DNA from 2 places in the Paenibacillus sp. MAHUQ-45 genome. Region 1 is predicted to be linked to the other one. Evidence: riboswitches for the same ligand, from Rfam matches in the RefSeq annotation. Region 1 holds a riboswitch; the other holds the start of a gene.
What was found. A riboswitch is a leader RNA that binds a small molecule or an ion and turns the genes downstream of it on or off. The one in region 1 is predicted to bind ZMP and ZTP.

Region 1 (11,258 bases):
CAAAGCTATCTTCGTAAGCATCTACTTTGCTTTGACGAAGCCAAAGCAAAGTTCGCAAGTATAATCTTTGAGCTTTGACACCGTCAAAGCTCAATTTCACTGAAATCATTCTATTAACAAGCTCTGCAGGCATTACTCTCGCAAACCAAGGAGCTTTATCATCAAGGTTTAGCTAGTCGCGAAACCTCTTTTGAATTTCTCAATGGCTTCTTTCAATGCAGTCTCGTTATCCGCAGTTAAATCCTTCGTATCCGTGATAGACTTGAGGATCTCGGAAGCGCTGCTGTCTACGAATGCCAGGAACTCTTTCTCGAAGCGTCTAACATCTTTGACAGGAATATCATCCAAATGACCTTTAACAGCCGTGTACAAGCTGACTACTTGATGCTCAACGGACAGCGGCTGATTCACGCCCTGTTTCAGAATTTCCATCATACGAGCACCGCGGTTCAGACGGGCCTGCGTAGATTTATCAAGATCGGAACCGAACTGGGAGAACGCCTGAAGCTCACGGTATTGGGCCAGATCCAGACGGAGCGAGCCGGCAACCTTCTTCATAGCTTTGATCTGTGCGGATCCCCCTACACGGGATACGGAGATACCGACGTTGATCGCCGGACGTTGACCGGAGTAGAACAGGTCGGACTCCAAGAAGATTTGGCCGTCAGTGATCGAGATTACGTTCGTAGGAATGTAAGCCGATACGTCAGAAGCCTGTGTTTCGATGAACGGCAACGCGGTTAATGAACCACCACCAAGCTCATCGCTAAGCTTCGCTGCACGTTCCAAAAGACGGGAGTGCAAGTAGAATACGTCACCTGGGAAAGCTTCACGGCCCGGTGGACGACGGAGCAGCAAGGACAACTCGCGGTATGCGGAAGCTTGCTTGGAAAGGTCATCATAGATAACCAATACGTGCTCGCCTTTGTACATGAAGTACTCACCCATTGCGCAGCCTGCGTACGGAGCGATAAAGAGCAATGGAGAAGGTTCGGATGCCGATGCAGTTACAACGATGGTATATTCGAGCGCACCATGGCGGCGGAGAGTTTCCACTACCTGTGCTACTGTGGATTGCTTTTGTCCAATGGCAACATAGATACATTTCATGCCGTTGCCTTTTTGGTTGATGATGGCATCGATTGCGATTGCGGTTTTACCAGTTTGACGGTCACCGATGATGAGCTCACGTTGTCCGCGGCCGATCGGCACCATTGCGTCAATCGCCTTCAGACCCGTTTGCATTGGTTCGTGAACCGATTTACGGTCGATAACACCTGGTGCATTGTTTTCTACAGGACGGAATTCAGTCGTTGCGATTGGACCTTTGCCATCGAGCGGCTGTCCAAGTGCGTTCACGACACGACCCAGCAGGGCTTCGCCAACCGGTACCTGCATAATGCGGCCTGTACGCTTCACTTGATCGCCTTCACGAATTTCCTTGTACTCACCCAGGATAACAACACCGACGTTGCTTTCTTCCAGGTTGAGCGCCATGCCTACTACACCGTTGGAGAACTCCAGCAATTCGCCTGCCATTGCGTTTTCCAGACCGTAGACACGGGCGATACCGTCGCCGACTTGAATGACGGTGCCAATCTCGGCAACTTCGATATCGGTTTTATATTGCTCAATTTGACTTTTGATCAAAGTGCTGATCTCTTCAGGTCTGATGCCCAATATCCTCACCCCTATCTTCTATGCTTATCGTTAAAAGATTTCTCGAGACGTTCCAGCTTGCCGGACAAACTGCCATCATACAGCGTGTCGCCGATAACAACCTTCAGTCCGCCGAGCACACTCTCGTCAACCACGTTCTTCACACGAATCTTGCGATTCACCAGTTGACCGAATTCGGCTGCTACCGCTGCCTTCTCATCTTCGCTAAGCGAATAAGCTGAATATACAGTGGCATCTCCGATTCCGAGAGCGTCTCCTTCAATTTTGATATATGTTTCCAGCAGATCGGCAAAAATGTCGGTTCTGCCCCGTGACACAAGCAGCTCAACCGTATTCAATACGGTCGGTGAAAGCTTGTCTTCAAGCACAGAACGCAGCACTTTCAGTTTGTCGGATTGCGAGATGCGTGGAGCCAGGATAAAGCGTTTCACTTCCTGGTCGTTATGAAGAACTTCGACTACCGCCTTGAGCTCCTCTTCAACCTGAAGCGTAATTCCTTTCTCTACCGCAGCGCTATACAGCGCTTTGGCATAGCGTCCCGCAACTACCGTATCGCGGCTCATGATCTGCCTCCTACCTCTTTGAGGTATTGATCAACAAGCTGCTCCTGTTCGCCGCTCGCGCTTACTTCTTTCTTGATCAGCTTGGAAGCAATCCGTACGGATGCTGTACCAATCTCGCTGCGAAGTTCTTCGACAGCTTTGTTCTTCTCGTTCTCGATATCCCGGACAGCCTCGTCCTTGATGCGAGAAGCTTCGGATTTGGCTTGCTCCAGAATCTTGTCCATTTGTTGATTGCTCGTGATCTGGGATTGCTGGATGATGTTCTGAGCTTCCTGGCGTGCGTTGTTCAACGCCTGCTTTTGCTCTTCCACGTACGCGACCGCCTGCTCTCTGGTCTTCGCCGCTTCGTCCATCTGCTGCATTACCAGCTCACGGCGTTTCTCCATAATCCCGAACAATTTACTGAACGCAAATTTGCTCAGCAGGAAATATAGAATCAAAAACGCAGCGATTGAAAAAACGATATTTGTCCAAACGATATCCACTGAGGTCACTCCCTTCCATTACCGCGTCTTGCGGACGTATACAAAAGTAAGGCGCGGATGGCACTTGCCCTCCCCGCCAAACCGTAGGTACGGTTTATTAAGAAAACATGATCAGGAATGCAATAACTGTTGCGGCCAAAGGAATAACCTCGACGATACCTACACCGATAAACATAGTCGTTTGCAGGGCGTTACGAGCTTCCGGTTGACGAGCGATGGATTCTACCGTTCTACTAACGATCATACCGTTACCAAGACCTGCGCCAAGTGCGCCCAAACCAACCGCGATTGCTGCTGCCAAAAATTCCATTTGTAAATATCCTCCTTTAATTTCGGTTCAAATTGTGTTTAATGATATAACATATCTCCCGCGAAGGTACGATCGGCGGCTGCCGTTTGTCTTCACGACAGCTCATTAATGTGCTTCTTCTTCGTGAATCGTCATCTGCGCGATGTATACCATCGTCAGAATCGTAAAGATAAACGCCTGCAGTGCCCCAACGAAAATACTGAAGCCCTGCCATACAGCCAGAAACGGTATACTGAGAACCCCCAGCTTCAGAATAACAGTAATCAGAACCTCACCCGCGAAAATGTTCGCGTAAAGCCGGATTGCCAAAGCGATAGGCTTGGCCAAGTTCTCAATAATGTTAAGCGGCAAGAAAATTGGAAACGGCTCAACAAAGTGTTTGAAATAATGCTTGCCGTTGAGCTTGATGCCCAGGTAGTTCATTAGTACAAACACAATAAGTGCCAGCCCCGCAGTGACATTGATATCTGCTGTCGGCGATTTGTACCAAAGGATCTCAACGTGGTCACCATGTGCAAGGTTCTTCGTAGCTTCAATCACATGTCCGAATACAGTAACCGGTCCATGTGCCTCAGTCACGACTGAAAACGGCAGTCCGAGCAAGTTGGATACGAAAATGAACAGGATTAAGGTTAGTCCCAAAGAGATATAAGGCTTCCCTTTCTTCAGATCCATCGCACTTCCAATGACTCCCTGTACAAACTCCACAACCCATTCCATAAAGTTCTGAAGTTTGGAAGGATTCTCCACGGATAGATTACGAACCGACAGCATGACCAGAACGAACACTACTGTACAACTGATCAGCAGCATCAGCACGACGGACAAGTCTATCGGAATTCCCCCAAGCATGATTTTCGGCATAGCATGCATAGCATCTCCCCCTTTCTCTTTAATCTGGTTACATTTTTTTCTTGATGCTCAGATATATTCCCGCAGGAATAGCGAGAAGCTGGGGAATAAATAGGCCGGCTATGGTTGCTTCCAGCGAGAAATGCTCGATTTTGACCGAGAACATAGTGACCAAAATGGCGAAGCAAATCCGTGTGACAAAACCAAGATTGAAGGCATTCCCTTCCTTGTTCGCAATACTCTGCGTTACCCGTCTGACCTTAACGGCCAGGTATCGGAAATTTACCAATCCCGCCACCAGCCCCAGAGCCATGCCCAGGGTAACAGTCCGGGTCTCGTGATGAAGAGCCCATCCCATTACCAGTCCTGCCATAAGGACAAGGGTCACTCTGGTGACAGTATTGATCATGGGAGTCATATTATCCATTCTGCTCCCCCAAAAATTTTTTGATTAACAGGACCACATTCACAATCCCCAATATCATACCGGTGATCGTGCCTATAGCCAGCCAATAATTGTGACCGTCCATCAGGTCTCTCAGCCATTTGGCGAGAAAGAAACCTATAATAATGTAAGCGGCTAACAAGGTACCTGCACTTCCAATGACAAGAGCAGTACGTCCAAGGCTTTCCCTGTCTTTTTCCTGTTTCATGGCTACAATCCCAACTAATTTTACTGAATTCTCAGACTCTTTGTCAATTCGTTGAACATTGCTCAAAAACCCTTGAAAACATGAAAATAATCACAGCAAAACGTTCCAAAACCATATAAACCGTACAGTTTCACTGTATGTTGATTTTATTTCATTCAGAATATTAGTTTTAATGATTTTATTTATTTTTTGTGAACATTCTGTGAAACTCTTCCGGACGCTCCTCAACCACTCCAAAATGATGCAAAATCGCATTGACAATTCTCTCGGATGCCTTGCCGTCTCCATATGGATTTGCGGCCTGACTCATGGATTGATAGAGCTCCTGATCAGTTAACAGAGCATGTGTCCGTTGATACACCTTCTCTTCGTCCGTCCCCACAAGCTCCAGTGTTCCGGCCTCGATCCCTTCCGGGCGTTCCGTGGTATCACGTAGCACCAATACAGGTACTCCGAATGAAGGAGCTTCCTCCTGCAGGCCGCCAGAATCGGTCAAAATCAAGTGGGTATGCGGATAGAAATTATGCAGATCTACGACATCTAGTGGATCAATCAGCTTGATTCTCGGGTGTCCGCCGAGGATCTCATGCGCCGGTTCCTTAACTGCTGGACTCGGATGCACAGGATACACAATGGCTACATCTTCGAACTCATCAGCGATTCTTTTTACGGCCCGGAAAATATTACGATGCGGCTCGCCTTGTGATTCTCTGCGGTGCGCCGTCATCAAAATAAGTCTTTTTCCTGACGCAAATTCCAATACAGGATGCTGGTAGTCCGGCTGTACGGTATATTGAAACACATCGGTTACCGTATTGCCTGTGATATAAATACTTGATTCTTTTTTGTTCTCATGTCTCAGATTGCCTGCGGACCAGTCTGTCGGCGCAAAGTGCAAATCGGCCAAAACCCCTGTCAGCTGACGGTTCATCTCCTCGGGATAAGGGGAGAGTTTGTTCCAGGTCCGAAGTCCTGCTTCCACATGACCCACCTGAATTTGTTGCAGGAATGAAGCATAACTGGCCAGGAATGTAGTCAGCGTGTCACCATGTACCAGTACCAGATCAGGCTTGGCCTCACGAAGTACCGGCTCCAATCCTTCCAGCACCCGAATGGTAATCTCGTTCAAGGTTTGGCGGTCTTTCATAACATCCAGATCATAATCCGGTGTAATCTTGAACACCTCAAGCACCTGATCCAACAATTCACGGTGCTGGGCCGTTACACACACGATAGATTCGATATGTTCGGGATGTTTCCCCAGCTCAAGAACCAGGGGTGCCATCTTGATCGCCTCGGGGCGCACTCCGAAAATCGTCATTACTTTAATTTTGGACATATCCCCTACCCACTTTCTCCATAGTTGCAATTGTTTCTAGATAAGCTTCAGTTATAGTATTCGTGATTACTTTGTTCCGTACAGGCGGTCACCAGCATCGCCAAGTCCCGGGATGATGTAACCATGTTCATTCAAATGGTCGTCCAATGCGGCTACATAAATGTCCACATCTGGGTGAGCTTCATGCACAGCAGCAACACCTTCCGGTGCAGCGATCAGGTTCATCATTTTAATTTGGGTACAGCCACGATTCTTCAGTGAAGTAATAGCAGCAATGGCCGAACCGCCAGTAGCCAACATTGGATCAATGACAATCAGTTCGCGCTCCTGCACATCTGTAGGAAGCTTGACGTAATACTCAACAGGCTGCAACGTATCCGGATCGCGGAACAAGCCCACATGACCCACCTTGGCTGCAGGCAGCAGCTTCAATACGCCTTCCAGCATACCAAGTCCAGCACGAAGGATAGGAACCAGTCCCAGCATTCTTCCGGAAATCACCTTGCTTTGTGTCTCAGCAACCGGCGTCTGCACGGTTATTGTCTCCAGTGGAATATCGCGTGTAATCTCGTAAGCCATCAATGTGGCAACTTCATCAACATGCTCTCTGAACTCCTTAGTGTTAGTCCGCACGTCGCGAATAAATGTCAGTTTGTGTTGAATCAAAGGATGATCGCAAATCACCAATTTTCCCATTAACTTGTCCCTCCGGTAATTATAAAGTCTTTAGTCTCAAGCCCTAGTAAGCGCTTTGCACCTGTTCTGTGGCTAAATCTCATCTATTATATCATCACCGCCGCCGCTTTTCACCCTACGACAGAAACTACAACAATACTCTTCGAAAACAGTTCAATTATTACATCATTATCCAGAGGAAGGATTTAAAATGCATCTAATGTCTATTGCAACCTTGTGAAAACGTGCTTTAGTCTGCACAACTTCAGCTTTTTCATACTTTTCACAATTTCATCACGCTTTTTATTGAAAATTCCATGAACTTTCATGATTGATTTCAATACATTTCAATCCATAATCAATCTTCCAGTTGTGAACATTATGCAACAAAAAAACCTCCGTAGAGCCGGAATCCCGGCCCACGGAGGCAGAAAGGCAGTACAAATACTGAAATTATTATACAGATTAGTATTTCAATTCAGGGTACAGCGGGTATTGATCTGTCAGCTCAGCCACTTGGCGGCCAGCCTCAGTCAAGATCGCTTCATCCTTCGGATTCTTGAGCACATTCGCAATGATCCGGCCAATAACACTCATCGCTTTCTCATCCATGCCACGAGAAGTAACCGCAGGAGTACCCAGACGGATACCGCTAGTTACAAATGGACTAGTTGGGTCGAACGGAATAGCATTCTTGTTCACGGTAATACCAATGGAATCCAGTACCTTTTCCGCTTCTTTACCGGTAATACCCAAGTTGCGGGTATCAATCAGCATCAAGTGGTTGTCTGTTCCACCAGAGATAATGTTAATGCCTTCACCAAGCAATGTCTCGGACAATACCTTAGCATTCTTGATAACATTTTCGGCATAAGTCTTGAAGGATGGCTGCAATGCTTCACCGAAGGCAACCGCCTTGGAAGCAATCACATGCATCAGTGGTCCACCTTGCGTGCCTGGGAATACAGCTTTATCAATTGCAGCTGCCCAAGGTTGTTTACAGATGATCAAGCCACCGCGTGGTCCACGCAGCGTTTTGTGTGTTGTAGTTGTTACAAAGTGAGCATGTGGAACTGGGTTCGGGTGCAAACCTGCAGCAACCAGACCTGCGATGTGAGCCATGTCTACCATGAACAATGCGCCAACATCATTGGCAATAGCAGCGAGTTTTTCAAAATCAATGGTACGCGGATAAGCACTTGCACCAGCTACGATCAATTTAGGACGGTGTTTGAAAGCGGCTTTGCGCACTTCATCATAGTCAATAAGGAAAGTATCCTCTTGCACACCGTAAGCAACGAAGTTATAAAGCAAGCCGGAAGCATTAACCGGGCTACCGTGTGTCAAGTGACCACCATGAGCCAGGTTCATACCAAGTACAGTGTCACCAGGCTTCAGGGCTGCCAAATAAACGGCCATATTCGCTTGTGCACCAGAGTGCGGTTGTACATTGACATGCTCTGCACCAAACAGTTGCTTAGCACGGTCGCGAGCCAGATCTTCGACGATGTCTACATCTTCACAACCACCATAAAAACGCTTGCCCGGGTAGCCTTCAGCATATTTGTTGGTAAGCACCGAACCCATAGCTTCAATAACAGCTTCGCTGACGATATTCTCAGAGGCAATAAGCTCAATATTCGCGCGCTGACGTTTCAGCTCCAATCCCATCGCTTCCAGTACTGCCGGGTCACTCTTACGCAATTGTTCCATGTTCTTATTTCCTCCCTAGTATTGTGTTTATGTTGTGTTTAGTGAAAACCATTAAGTTATTCGCAGAGCGGGGTTCCGCTTTGCTCCTGTGTCCGGTAGACGGCACGTTCGCCGCCGATCAAGGCAGGTCTGCTCCATGCAGCGTTCACTCTAGCTTCTCCAATGTAACGCAGGCTAGGACGGAAAGGCACGGCCACACGTCGTAAATGCATGCCGATCAGCGTCTCCCCGATATCAATACCAGCATGAGCCTGTACGGTTTCTGCCAGCACAGGGTCTTTCATGGAGCGATAGGCAGCAGCAGCCATCGAACCTCCTGCGACGGGAATCGGCACAGCTGCAACCTCCTGTAACCCTAACCGATCCAGCAAAGAGCGCTCCATCACCAAGGCACGATTCAAATGCTCACAGCATTGATACACCGGATGGAATCCGAGTTCATCAGCTACCTCAGTAATGCCAGCAAGCAATTGCTCTGCCACAGCCAGCGCTCCGCCAGTCCCGATCCGGGCACCGGCTACCTCGCTGGTGCTAGCTCCAACTACAAGAATCTTGCCGGGACCCAGCTTCCCTGCCGTAGCAAGCTCTCGAACCACAGTGGCAGTAGCCTCAGAGAGCAAGCGTGCATTGTCTGAAGAATGATCTTCTTCCCCGACAGATCCTGCAGGGTTAACCGCGCGCTCTTCCCAAGAATTGTTCTGCTTCATTTCATCCATTGCCCTACCTCCTAAAATGTTATGACGATACCTCATCATCACCACTTTCGCTTCAGGGACAGATACGGCTGTACCTCTCCAGGAAGCGAAAGTCCAAGACTTTCGGAGGCTGGCAGATACTCTTATTACGCTATAAACCACCCATATCTGTAAGTAAGAAATATAAGGATACATATCTAATAGTCAGATAATTCCATCTATTTCAAACAAAAAAGAGCAGTCCGCAGGTAGCTGCGGATTTGCTCTTTTGCCCAGGCGACCGGCCGTTTATTCCGATGCTCCATCGTGGTTTGATCCACAGTTGTCGCCAGTTACATCGGAACCGATATTTCTTACATCTTAAAGCAAAGAGAGCCGAAAATCAACCTTCTTTACAAACGTCTTACAGACTGTAGCTTATCCAGCAGGCTATGCAGCGCCTTGCGGATCTCGGCAGCTGTTAGCTCATAATCATCACGACTGCCACCAAAGGGATCAGAAATATCAAAGCTCGGAATGCGTTGACGAATCTCGATGATCCGCTGCAGTGCGGCAGCATCCGGTTCCCCTCCAAGAGCAATGGACATTTCTGCTTCTGCATAGAGGCTATCCAGCTCCTCGATATCTTCAGTGACTGACGCTTCATCATGTACATATTCTTTCAGCGTATATGTCTTCGTCACGGCATCTGGAAAATATTGCAGTAAATGCCGCTTGTGACTACCTGTCAGTGTTAACACAAGATCCGCCCAGGCTACTTGTTGACCTGTAAGCTGAGAGGACTGCATGAGATCAAGCACACCCTCATCCCGCAGTATCGCCGCAGCATGTCTGGATATGGATGAGCCTGAAATGGCGGATACTCCTGCAGACCGCACCTCCAGCTCCACTCCGCGCGCCTTGGCATACTTCCGCAGAAGCCCTTCTGCCATAGGACTGCGGCAGGTATTGCCGGTGCAGACGAATAAAATATGCAGCATGTTTATCCACCTCCCAATAAATATTTAAATTCATTCCGCCATAGTTTTCAGTACCGTTCAAATCACTTGATTGGGCAAAAACTATGGGCAGAAGACATAATTAGTTAGAATACTTCCGGTGCCGTTATTGTATCAGAAGATGAACAGCAAGCCAAACCCCAATAGGATCGCCCCGCCAATCGCCTCGCCGTACGTACCAAGCCCACGACTGACATGCCGCCCCAGCAGCAAACCTGTAATCGACATTAGCCCGCCGCAAATGCCAAAAGCCAGTATAGTCAGTAGAATACTGTCCACGAACATCCCTAAAGATACACCTACCGAAAAAGAATCTACGCTGACACTGAGCGAGATCAACAGCATCCCCCAAAAGGTGCGATGATCCCAAACCCTGGGACTGTCATCGCCCGAGCGAAAGGAATTAAAGATCATATGCCCGCCCAGAAGGAGCAGCAACCCTCCGGCAGCATAGGTGGTAACCTGTCCCAATAAATTTCCGACGTAGCTCCCTGTCACTAGACCGAGCAAAGGCATAAGCACATGAAAGAAAGCAATAAGCAGGCTGAGCTGCAGGATATGCAGCAGGCGGATACCTTTCATTCCGATCCCTACTCCGAGGGAGAAAGCATCCATTCCCAGCGCAATTGCCATAATGGCAATCGTTACAACCTGTCCCCAACCGGCATATACCTCTCCTAAGCCCATGGCCATACCCCCAAAATCGCAAATGTCTTGTACAACCACAATATGCGGACAAGAAGGTAAACATGACAACAGGGAAAAAGGGCATGGGCACTGGGCGGGAGATTACTCGACCGCGATCACAGTTCCGCCGGCGGCTTTCATAAGCCGGTTCATAATGGCAGCGCCGAGGCCGGTTTCCGGACAAGCCTCGGCCAGAATGTAGGTCGCTCCCGCCTCATCGAAGCGCCGCAGCGCGGCATATAGGGAGCGGGCTCCTTCCTCCGGCGAGTGAATCGAGCCGAGGGACACCACGCAGGCAGCAGGAGAGGCGGGATAGAAAGCGGCATGCTCCTCGAAGCGGAGCAGCCCCGTGATCCCGCCGTCAGTCTGCGCCGCCTGCAGCAGCTCTGCCGCAGTCTTCGCCACGGCTTGCGGCGAAGACCCGCGCACAACGCCGAGCCAGCCGCGCGGCGCGTAGTGCGTGTACTTCATGCCCGGCGCACGCGGAGCCGGGCCATTGTCTTCGCCCGCGCTGTCGCCAGCGGGCAGGCCCGCAGCCGAGACCGCAGGCGCAGCTGCGGTTTCGGCTGCATGGGCGGGCGCGGTATCTACAGCGCCCGCTCCAGCCA
Region 2 (11,258 bases), on a different contig from region 1:
AATTACGCTGGCAGCGATGCTTGAGCGTGCGAATATTACACCACAGGATCTGACACTGGAGTCTGAAGCGACTGTAGATGTAACGAATAACATATTTACGTACGAACGGATCGTACACAAACCACGAATTGTGCTGAAGAGCGATGCAACAGAGGCTGAATTGAGCAAGGCAGAGCAACTGGCACATAACGCAGAAGCATCCTGCATGATCTCCAGAGCCGTAGCGGGTAATGTCTCCATCGAGACACAGCCGGTTATTGAAATAGCAGAGGGCGTTCCATATTCAGAGTAAATGAGAAAGTGAGAGTAGATAAATGACGACCAATGGAGTAGAGATTAGAGAGGCCATATCTGAGGATTTGGAGCAAATAGAAAAGATATTGTCTGCGTGTAAACGTGATCTGGAACAGAAGGGCATTTATCAGTGGAATGATCAGTACCCTAATACAGCCTACTTTTTGGAGAAACTAGAACATAGAGAACTGTATGTAATTGAACATGAGGACGAAATTGCAGGATCATTTGTACTGGATGAACATGCGATGCCCGAGTGGGAAGAAGTGAAGTGGCGGTTTAAGCAGGGGAGATATCTCCTCTTGCATGCTTTGTTCATTAATCCGCTGATTCAAGGAAAAGGGTTAGGGAATAGAGTACTGGACTTTTTTGAGGAGACGGCTGTGAAAGGACAATATGACGGGATTCGGCTTGATGTATTTTCCAAAAACGAGGCTGCCTTAAAGTTCTATACGAAAAGGGGATTTGAGCATCGAGGAGATGTCATTTTGCCCTTTAAACCGGTGGATAATCAAATATACGCATGTTATGAAAAAATACTGCGGACAAGCCCGCTGTCATCTTAAAGCTTCTTTTTTAAGCAAGCTATTGCAATAAGAATAACCCAAACCGTTCCAATTCCTACGAATTGAAGCCGTTTGGGTTATTTCTTTTTCTGGCCGGACTTTATTCAAAAACACATAGAAAGTGAGTTAAATTAACACTCAGATTATATAAATGATTTAATGTTTTAATGAACCATTATATTACATATTAAACCATAATAAGTTATATAAAAATTTTATTCATAAATTTCAGAATCAAAAAGGAGCGTAACATGAGGATACTGCTAGCAACATGGAACAATTCTAAGAAACAATGGTTAACGGAGGGTCTTGCTTCTCTGAATCTTCCAATTCTAACATTAGAAGAGTATGAGCACGGGGATATTGATGATGTCGAGGAGACTGGAGATACCTGTGAGGCTAATGCTTTACTAAAGGTGCGAGCAGTACCCGGCGATGATAATTTAATCATTATTGCAGAAGATTCAGGCCTATTTATTGAGGTGCTAGACGGTTTTCCAGGTGTGAAAACTGCAAGATGGATGGAAGGTAGTGATGATGATCGGGCGGCACAAATTTTAATCAAAATGAAAAATTGTATGGACCGTAAAGCTTATTTTCAAAGTGCGCTTGCGGTTATATTTCCTAATGGAGAACAGAAAGTCGTGGAAGCTAAACTGCACGGAGAGATCGCTTTTGAAGCAAGGGGAAGCTGGAAATCAGGCTATTCACGAATTTTTGAAATATCCCCAGGGAAGACGGCTGCTGAAGTAGAGACTAATGAGGATGAACAGCATGACCACAGAAGATCCGCGATCCAAAAGTTGAAACAGGTTATTCAGGCCTATAAAGGTTAATTTGGAAGGGAGAAGGTATGGAGAGTAAGGATGAATACTAAAAATAGGGTTATTGGAATCGCTCTATTAACTGGGGTAGCTGTCTTAGGAGATGCAATGTTATTTGTCGTTCTCCCTATTTACTGGAGAGAATTTGGCTTAAGTGCAGTGTGGCAGATTGGAGTGTTACTCTCCATAAATCGCTTTATCCGCCTCCCGGTTAACCCATTGGTGGGGATATTTTACAAGCATTTTCAATTGCGAACAGGCGTATTATTGGCACTCGGGCTTGCTTTAATCACGACAATATCTTACGGGTTATTGCATCATTTCTGGTACTTACTCATTATGCGTGCATGCTGGGGAGTGGGGTGGTCTCTTCTTCGTCTAGGCGGCTTTCTAACCTTGGTGAATATTACGAACGAAACCAATAGAGGGAGATACACCGGTCTCTATAACGGGATATGGGGACTTGGATCATTAGTCGGCATGCTATGTGGAGGGTTTCTGGTAGACCAAACCTCAATTTTATTTGTGACCCTTCTATTTTCACTAATAGGCTTGCTATTTGTCCCGCTGGTATGGATGATGATCCCTTTGCAAGCTGAACATCAGGACGAGGAACGAGCTCAATTGTCTGGAACGCGTATCGGCTCTCCTTATTTACACATGTTATTCATAACTGGAGGAAGTATCGGTTTAGTTATTTTCGGATTGTTCTCTTCTACATTAAGTCCTTTGATCGGGCGTGTGTATACTAGTGAATGGGATGCTTTCGGCTTCATGATTGGAGCAGCAACCCTTGCAGGAGCTATTCAAGCTATACGCTGGGGCTGGGAACCTTTTTTGGCTCCTTTTTTCGGAAAAATCATTGATTCCAGTTCATCAAAATACCGTTTGCTGCTGCTTCCTTTATTCCTGGCTGGATGTTTATTTATCCTGTTAGGGAACCTGCAATCGATTGGACTGCTGCTTATCTGTTTGCTGATCTTCCAGATCAGTTCTACCTTACTAGTTACAGCTACCGATACGTTTGCCGCTAATGCTGCAGCACGTACTGACCGAGTGAAAGCTATGACCATATATACCATCTTCGTTGATGTAGGGGCGGCTTTAGGACCGTTGCTTTCATACTTCATTATGAGTGTCTATAATGTCTCTGTTGTTTATTTGTTTGCTGGAAGCTTCTTGCTGCTCCTTTTTATGGCTTGGATAATATTTGCTAATAATGATTAAATTTCCAACCGAGAGCGTTTGGGTACTTTCTTTTTCTTGCGGATTTGACGGTCTGAGCTCCATTGCACGAATCTTCGATGACCAAACAATATTAGTAGAGAAAATCCCTGGATCACAATGATCCAGGGATGTGTAATTTGTATAGGTATTTTTTTCAAGACCTTATTCAACATCATAACAAATTGGCGAATATAAGTCTATATTTTTTTCGGGAATAGATGTACTATCTTCCTATAAATGGATTGAGGAGGATGGGAAATGCTTAAAGAGATTCTAGTTAGCAAGGCAATGACATATGAATATCCGCCAGACGGAGGAACGGTACCCATTATTGATCCCTATGATGGATGTACGGTGGGTTGTCCATATTGTTTCCAGTTAGAAGATGAAGAGTGGAACATTGACTTAAAGGTTAAGCTTAATATCGCGGATATTCTCCAAGATGAATTGATGAACTGGAATAAAGAAGATACTGTGTATCTAGGAAGCAAGTGTGATCCCTATATGGAGATTGACCGGAAATATCAATTAACTAGGAAATGTCTGATTGAACTAAGCAAGTTGAACCTAAAGTGCATGGTAACTACGAAAGCAGGATCAAAGCTGATTTATAGAGACCTTGATGTAATAAAAGCGATGGGTAACAAGTTCACTCTGCTCTTAGGACTATCTAATCTACAACAATTGAAGCAGGTGGATGACTATACACTAATAAGTAATATACAGACAGCCAATGAGTTACATAGAATGGGAATTCGTGTTTGGGCATTTATTACGCCGATTTTGCCTGGAATCACTAATGTAGAGTTAATGATGAATGCTCTTGATAAGGATATACCGGTGTTCCTGGATAAGGTTAGATTAAATAGAGAAACCAAACCTGCACTAACCTTGGAACGCTTCATTAATAAACACTATCCGGAGCTGGCTAATCAATATCAAGACATCATCTATAATGATGTTGATATTTACTATGATCAGGTAAGAGCGATGTGGGACGGGGATCAGCGAGTAAAGTTTGTTTTTGAGTAAACAAGCCTCTAGAACAAGTTATGCATCATATGGGTTTGATATTAAAAGAACGAACTGGATTGTCAGTTCGTTCAATTCATGCTCTGCCAAAGCTGAGTTATTAACTATCCTTTTTTTTAATAATTACTTCGTTTTCTTCAATTTTCACTTGATACTCAACAACTTTGTCTTTTTCAAATTCTTCGCGAAATTCTTTACTTACTGAGTAATTTTTTTTTGGATTAAGTGTAATCTTAAACGCATGTTTTCCATTATTAATACTGAACTTCGCGGCCTCTCCAAGGTTGATATTACTATCAATTAAAGAATTAATCTGATTGTTATTTTTTTCTTCAACAGTTACAACTACACTTTTCAAAAATAATGGACTGTTATTAGTAATCATCAAATTATACTCTTTATCATTTGGTACTGCTGTATCACTTGAAACATCGGAGCTAGTTCCTTTACAACCTGTTAATAAGACTAAAAACATTAAGAATATAGTTAACCGTTTTTTTACAGTCATTAGCTTGTCCCTCCAATCTTATATTCTATTGTGCATCGACAAAATTGAAAAAACTGATTGGTTCTAAGGGTGCTAAACTGTGTGCGTATTTATCAAAAAAGAGTTTTATTTCCGGTTGAAAAATTATACTCCCTTGTTTCTTTATGATATATGTACTTTGGATTTCATAAATCTTTAGTCCGTTTAATTTTTCTTCATCCACTTTACCTCTATACTCTTCCTTTATTTGCTCTTCTGTATATATGTCAGGATTAACTTTCACATTCACTATTTCTATAAAGTTCCTTATTTCATCAGGGTAAATCAATTCTGCTCGGATATCATTAGTAATAATATGATTTAAATCTAAAATTTTATAAGAGTAAGAATACTCCTTTCCTAATATCACTTTATTCTTGGGAGCTATCGGTGATTCCATTATGGAAATCCCATTTTGCTCTCCAGAATAAAATTGTAAGTATAATGGATTTATGTTTCTTTTTATTATTCTCTTATCTATATCAATTATGATTTTATCAAAAACTTCTTCATTCATTTTCAATATATTATCAGAAGTTAACCTTAAAGAAAATCCACCCTTAAGTAAAATAGGATCAGATAATTTCCATTTTATATCTTCTGCACTAAATGCACTACCTGGATATGCTATACCCAACGGAATCCCAGCCCAAATGGTCGTCGTAAAGGAGTTTGATGGTTGTAGGATTTACCTGAGAAATGGGGATTGGAAAATAGTCATTCAAGGAAGCGCTAACGGTGCGGGTGGCGGTGAGGCCACGGTAATTCCGTTTACAGAAGACGAAGCGATGAGCATTGCTAGGTCCATTAAATGGTAGATCGAAAATTATTTTTCCAGACCAACGAACAATCACTGACCGTAACTGTCAGTGATTTTTTTGTATGCTTGTAAAGCCTAAAGCCAATGATGAAATGGAGGAATAAATATGTTTACTAGAATTGAAGATTTTGTGGTGGAATGGACAAGGGAAGCGGAAATAACCGCCAATGTACTAGATGCACTTACTGAAGATTCTCTTGGTCAGGAGGTTATCGAAGGCAGACGAACTCTTGGACAAATCGCCTGGCATCTGGTTCACTCACTGCATTTCATGACATCATTGGGTCTCGTATTCGATGCTCCTTCCGGAGGCGAAGTGGCTCCAGCTTCTGCAGCGTTTATAGCCTCGGAGTATCGGAGGATTAGCGGGGAACTTGTGAATGCCGTTCGAACACAGTGGAATGACGCTACGTTGCACGAATCGGTTATCATTCACCAGGAAGCTTGGTTGAACGGAGGTTCCCTTCGATTCACGATGATGCACCAAGCGCACCATCGCGGACAGATGACGGTTCTCATGCGCCAAGCTGGCCTTCAATTGCCTGATGTCTACGGTCCGACTTACGACCATTGGATCGAGAAAGGGATAGCTCCCTTAGTCTAAATTCCTTTACAATGGAACTATTAGAAAGGGCAGACGATATGCTCTTTCAAGAAAAGCTTTAGGGAGTGAATAACGGCATGTCCAAAGCGGATAATATGCTATCCATTCTGTGGCTCCTTCGTTCAGGGAAGCGGGTGACGGCGCAGCAGCTTGCGGACGAATTGGAGATTCATGTTCGCACAGTATACCGATGTATTGATTCATTGTGTGCCAGCGGAGCCCCGATTATTGCCGATTCCGGTCCAAACGGCGGTTATCGACTTCTCGGAGAGTTCATAGATTCCCCGCTGCTCTTCGATTCCGAAGAGCAAATTGCGCTCGTACATGCATCCGTCTTTGCCCAGGAAGCGGGCTATCCGTTCACGGAAGCGTTAGTACGTGCGGTCGATAAACTGAAGCTGTACACCAATGAAGAGCAGCTCGAATGGATAAACAGACATAGCAAGGGGCTTGCAGTGATCCAGACACCCGCGCAAGGTAGAGAGCTTGAGTTCCTCCAACACTTGGAGGAGGCAGCAGCCCATGGAGAGTCGTTGAAGTTGGACTACGCCAAAGGAGCAGATCTGGCTTCCAGCCATCGGGTCCTAGATCCTTACGGTATTGTGCATTGGAAAGGAAATTGGTACGTTGTCGGATTTTGTCATTTGAGACAAGAGATTCGCAGCTTCCGCGTGGATCGTATAGTTCATTTGGAAGCAGCAAATACCCGTTTCGAGCGTCCAGCAGCTTTTTCCCCGCGAGATTTCCTCTTGCACTCTTTACTACCAAATCCACTGGAAACTGAGACGCAAGTCATCGTAAGAATCCAGGGACACGAACGCGCACTAAACGAAATATGCAAGCACTGGTTATTCGGACATTCAATACTCGAACGCAAGCCGCCCGGTGAAGTTCTCTTTCAGTTAGAGGAGCAGTCGCTAAGATACGTGCCGTACTTTCTTCTACCGTTCGGGAGGTCACTTAAGATCCTTGAGCCGCCAATGCTGATCGATCGAATGATGGAGGTCAGTCTGGAAATGTTTCAGCACTATGAAGGGATGCAAAAAGATAAAGAGAAAGGATGAAGAAATAAAATGAACAAGTTTACGATGTTTGGTAAAATGACGGCCCACCCTGGAAAGCGGGAGGAACTCACCTCATTATTGCTGGAGGCTTCCCGGAGTCTCAATAATATGGAGAGCTGCGAGCTCTATATTATCAATGAATCCGTAGATGATCCTGATGTGATCTGGGTGACCGAACTGTGGCGTGATGCTGAGGCTCATGCTGATTCTCTCAAGAACGAAGAAGTACTTGCCGTCATACAGCGCGCGAAGCCTCTAATCGCAGCAGTCGAGCCGGTTCGACTTCGTCCTGTGGGTGGTAAGGGATTGGGCGTGTAATGCAGGGCTGAATATAGTACAAGTTTTTGCTTGATTGTTTGATTAACAAGAGAAAGAGAAGTGGGGCTGTCGCTATTACTGTCCCCACTTTTTAAGTATTCTTTTTTTGTCACCGTTGTTAACGTTCATTAGAGGACATCTCCATTTTGCCAGCCCACTCTGTACTGATTACTCCTTCATAAAAATGTTCTAGCAAAAGTGACCCTATCGTAATCGGATTCAAAAAAATCTTTCTCGTAATTAACCATTTCAAAGCCAATATTTCTATAGAACATCAATGTGGCTTCATTTCCAACATGACCCAATGTATAAAGGATAACTTGCTTATTGCCCAGCTCACTTATTTTGCCGCAAATATGATTAATTAAGGCGTTCCCAATCCCTTGGCGCTGAAAATTTTTTGATACAGCAACACCAACTATTTCGTATAAGCCAAGTTCATCATTGAGTATATATCCTGCATGACCGATTACTTCACCAGTATTTGCTAAACTAACATAGTACCCACAGAGTTCATAATCCTGTACTATCAAAAATGTATGCCAGCGTGGGGGATATTTGTCTATGATAAACTTGGGGAACTGAAGAGGGTGCTCGGTCATGATTTTTTCAACATGAACTTGGTCGTTTTTCACCAATGATCTAATACTCAATATAGTTACCTCCTTGCAGGATAATATGGATAATCCATCTTTTCTTGAACTTGTCGAACCACGTTGTCGTTGGTAAGCGTTTCTATTAAATATAGCCCCAAATCAATTGAAGCGGACACTCCTCCCCCTGTAAAAACATTTCCATCCCTTACGAAACGCTCTTTAACAACCTCGGAGCAATAAGGTGCTAAAAGTTCATATGCGGATGTATTTGTCGTCGCTTTTTTCCCGTTTAAAAAACCAGCTGCACCCAAAATCAATGCCCCTGTGCATACGGACACCTTGTATTCAACATCTCGTGCAGTCTCAATCCATGAAATAAAATTAGTGTCGTATCTAAGTTGTCTTGTTGATAATCCTCCAGGAATAAATATCAAATCATAGATTGATAAATCAGGTAAGACATGATCAATTTTTAAAGTCAAACCCCGATCGTCTGTGATCTGTTCTTTATTCGAACAAAAATCCCATGATACATTTTCTTTTGCCTTTAAAATTCCCATCCATGTCACAGCTTCATAAAAACCTACAAAATCCAACGTAGTCATCTTGTCGAAAAGAATGTAAGCCATTTTCATCACTAGCACCTGACCTCTCCCAATGAAAAATAAAAAAAGTATTTGATCGAAAGATCAAATACTTTGCCCAGGCGTACGGCGTTATGAATATGTGCTCCCTCGTGGTTCTCCACGTTTACGCCAGTTGCACACACCAAATATTTACTTTATTGTATTTGAGGAATCCAAATAAAACAAGAAATAAAATAATCTAATCTATTCATTGTACCAATGAAAATTATCTGTACTGAGTTGTATACATATAAGGTTCACGAACAAAATGAAAAGCAAGGACTGGACCGACCACGTTTCCCGGGAGTATCTGTTTAGACGCAATTTGATTCAATAGTCCGTCGATAAGGGGATCCCAGCGATTACTTTCGACCTCTTTATGCCGGAATTTGGGTTGATATACGGTTATGACGATGAGAAGCAAATATTTCCGAAATCTTGTGGGCAGACCGAGGGGGCAATAGCCCCAATGCTTGATTATGTTGTTATCTGATGCATTTGCCTACTATGAAACACTAATCTCTCTTTTACTTAATTTCTTAAATGCTGAGTAACCCTGATCGGACTTAATAAAACTTAATATTTTATCGGCACATTCGATTGGACTCAACTTTTCCGTATTTACTTCAAGATCATATTCATTATAGGAATATACTCTGTCGAACTGGGAATGTGCTAGTCCAATTAATCGATCTCCCCTACTTTGCTCTCTTCTTGTGAGTTCTTCTTTCGAGCATCGTACGCCTACAAACAATATAGGATAATCAACAAGTAAATCATAAAAATCATTAAAATACTTGTCGTTTGCGATTATGGTATCTACTATTACATTAAAACCTAGTTCTGATAACAATTTAATTGTGGAATGGTACACTGATAATATGGAATCATCAACTATTTGTGAGACAACTTGATGATCTATTCCTCTTGGAGGTTCATCTGGAAATTTATTATTAACAAAATCATTGTAATTATTAAAAATATCATCAATTGATAAATGATAAAAAGGAATCTCTTTCTGATTTATCAGTTCAGTCGATATGGAGGTCTTTCCAGAACTTGACGTTCCGTTCAAAAACACAATGAGTCCTTGATTCACATGAATCACCCTTATCTATAAGATTTTCGTTTCATTCAGACAACCTTAATTCAACAAATTTCATTAGATTATCCAACTGGTAAAATATTCGAGGAACGTTTAAACTATCCTGCCAGATAGCTTAATGAATTTTGGGAGGAGTGCCCTCACATGGTATTTTTAGAAAAAAATTGTGCGGAGCGAAGGAGGGTAAACTCTGCCGTAACATCAGAAACCAATTCATTCGGCAATGGGTATAGCTAATTAAAAGCCTTACAAGCCCCGTAGAGCATAATAAAAGAGCCGCCCTTTATCGGTGGCTCTGCTTATTTCAGTCCTTATACAACCCCTCAATGGCTCTTAGCCTGTCTTCCTCTGTGGGCTTGAAGTAACGCAATATCATGTCAGCTGAACTATGACCGCTTCTTACCTTGATCCGGAGCAATGAAAAGGGTGTCGTTCGGCAGTTTTGCTGCTTCTTCCCTGGACATTTCAAGATTTGTAGACAGCACGTCAATGGGGTTGCCCGCAAGCCATTCGCTCAGATCAATTGCTTCGTAGTGGGCATTGTTGAATCCAATTAATACGCGGCAGACTTCCTCGCCTGTATTTTTGATATAGTGACCCGCACCCATCGGGGCATAACCAACGTCCCCTGCCTCAAACTGCTCTGTAACCGAATTGCCTTCTGCCAGAAATACAGTCATTTCAGCTTGTCCGCTGATATAATATTGCCATTCATCCGCATTAGGATGCCAATGCATCTCTCGTAGTGCACCCGGCTGAAGTTCGATCAGTGACCCCGACATCGTGGATGAGATGGGAAAGTCTTCGACCGTCACAGTACGCTGGGTTCCACCTCCGGGAGCACGCCGAGGCTGCTTGGCACTCAGGGGATAACGGTGTGTTGATGTTAGCTCTGAATTGCGGCGATATGTTCCGTTCGAGGAGCTGTCATTCGGTACAGGTCCTTTGACAAAATACGATTCTCCTTGAGGGAGCTGCGCTGCCCGTTCTTCGGTAATACCGAGATTTTGGGCGACAATGTTGTCAGGTGTTTGGGTTAAGAAATCCGTGATACTAAAGGTATGTTCCTCCGAGAAATCCCCATTATCAAAAATCAGAATAAAGTGACATTCTTCTGGACCCAGTCCCTGAATGGAATGGCCATAACCACGCGGGAAATACCAAACATCTCCTGGCTCAAACGTATCGGTATACGTGTGTCCGTCAGGATGAATGACTGTCGTACGACAGGAGCCACTGATGACATAAACCCATTCTGCTGCATTAGCATGCCAATGCAGTTCACGCATACCTCCCGATTCTAATCGCATGGATACACCAGCAAGGCCCACGGAAGCGGGGAAATCCCGAACTGAAGCTCCGCGTGAAACCCCGCCCGTGCCAGTGTGAGGTTTTTTTTGTTCAAGTCGGTATTTGTAAGAGGTCATGGTAGGCGCTCCTTATTTCGAATTTGCGTATACATGTAAATAGATTGATATAGCGTTATTATTACCCACATCTTATGGAAACGATTCAGAGCAGGGAGATTGTAAGTTGGAAGTGGTGTGATATGATGGAAATGAATTGAAATTAGCAAATGTAGCTGGGTCTGAGTCGGAGATTATCTAAAGGAAGGGAGATGGGGAATTTTGAGCCTAACAATGAAGGGGTTTGTAG

Region 2: linked by a shared signal. The riboswitch ahead of AC3Y23_RS05720 (DJ-1/PfpI family protein) and the one ahead of AC3Y23_RS12355 (TIGR01440 family protein) in region 1 are both predicted to bind ZMP and ZTP.

Annotation. Positions count from the first base shown of each region.
Region 1 is NZ_JBYUPV010000004.1:357,537-368,794, reverse strand. It holds gene atpA (F0F1 ATP synthase subunit alpha) at 169-1,680, opposite strand; gene AC3Y23_RS12400 (F0F1 ATP synthase subunit delta) at 1,692-2,243, opposite strand; gene atpF (F0F1 ATP synthase subunit B) at 2,240-2,728, opposite strand; gene atpE (F0F1 ATP synthase subunit C) at 2,826-3,038, opposite strand; gene atpB (F0F1 ATP synthase subunit A) at 3,144-3,911, opposite strand; gene AC3Y23_RS12380 (ATP synthase subunit I) at 3,940-4,299, opposite strand; gene AC3Y23_RS12375 (AtpZ/AtpI family protein) at 4,310-4,543, opposite strand; gene wecB (non-hydrolyzing UDP-N-acetylglucosamine 2-epimerase) at 4,722-5,882, opposite strand; gene upp (uracil phosphoribosyltransferase) at 5,949-6,578, opposite strand; gene glyA (serine hydroxymethyltransferase) at 7,023-8,270, opposite strand; gene AC3Y23_RS12355 (TIGR01440 family protein) at 8,327-8,986, opposite strand; ZMP/ZTP riboswitch at 9,229-9,311, opposite strand; gene AC3Y23_RS12350 (low molecular weight protein arginine phosphatase) at 9,358-9,945, opposite strand; gene AC3Y23_RS12345 (manganese efflux pump MntP) at 10,078-10,650, opposite strand; gene AC3Y23_RS12340 (L-threonylcarbamoyladenylate synthase) at 10,753-11,258, opposite strand, start outside.
Region 2 is NZ_JBYUPV010000002.1:436,547-447,804, forward strand. It holds gene AC3Y23_RS05660 (OsmC family protein) at 1-292, shown strand, start outside; gene AC3Y23_RS05665 (GNAT family N-acetyltransferase) at 315-860, shown strand; gene AC3Y23_RS05670 (non-canonical purine NTP pyrophosphatase) at 1,112-1,696, shown strand; gene AC3Y23_RS05675 (MFS transporter) at 1,727-2,911, shown strand; gene AC3Y23_RS05680 (SPL family radical SAM protein) at 3,170-3,943, shown strand; gene AC3Y23_RS05685 (hypothetical protein) at 4,044-4,451, opposite strand; gene AC3Y23_RS05690 (hypothetical protein) at 4,477-5,106, opposite strand; gene AC3Y23_RS05695 (hypothetical protein) at 5,123-5,287, shown strand; gene AC3Y23_RS05700 (DinB family protein) at 5,396-5,893, shown strand; gene AC3Y23_RS05705 (helix-turn-helix transcriptional regulator) at 5,971-6,957, shown strand; gene AC3Y23_RS05710 (putative quinol monooxygenase) at 6,967-7,275, shown strand; gene AC3Y23_RS05715 (GNAT family N-acetyltransferase) at 7,452-7,928, opposite strand; gene AC3Y23_RS05720 (DJ-1/PfpI family protein) at 7,934-8,506, opposite strand; ZMP/ZTP riboswitch at 8,565-8,644, opposite strand; gene AC3Y23_RS05725 (chloramphenicol phosphotransferase CPT family protein) at 9,003-9,596, opposite strand; gene AC3Y23_RS05730 (cupin domain-containing protein) at 9,989-11,029, opposite strand; gene AC3Y23_RS05735 (hypothetical protein) at 11,243-11,258, shown strand, end outside.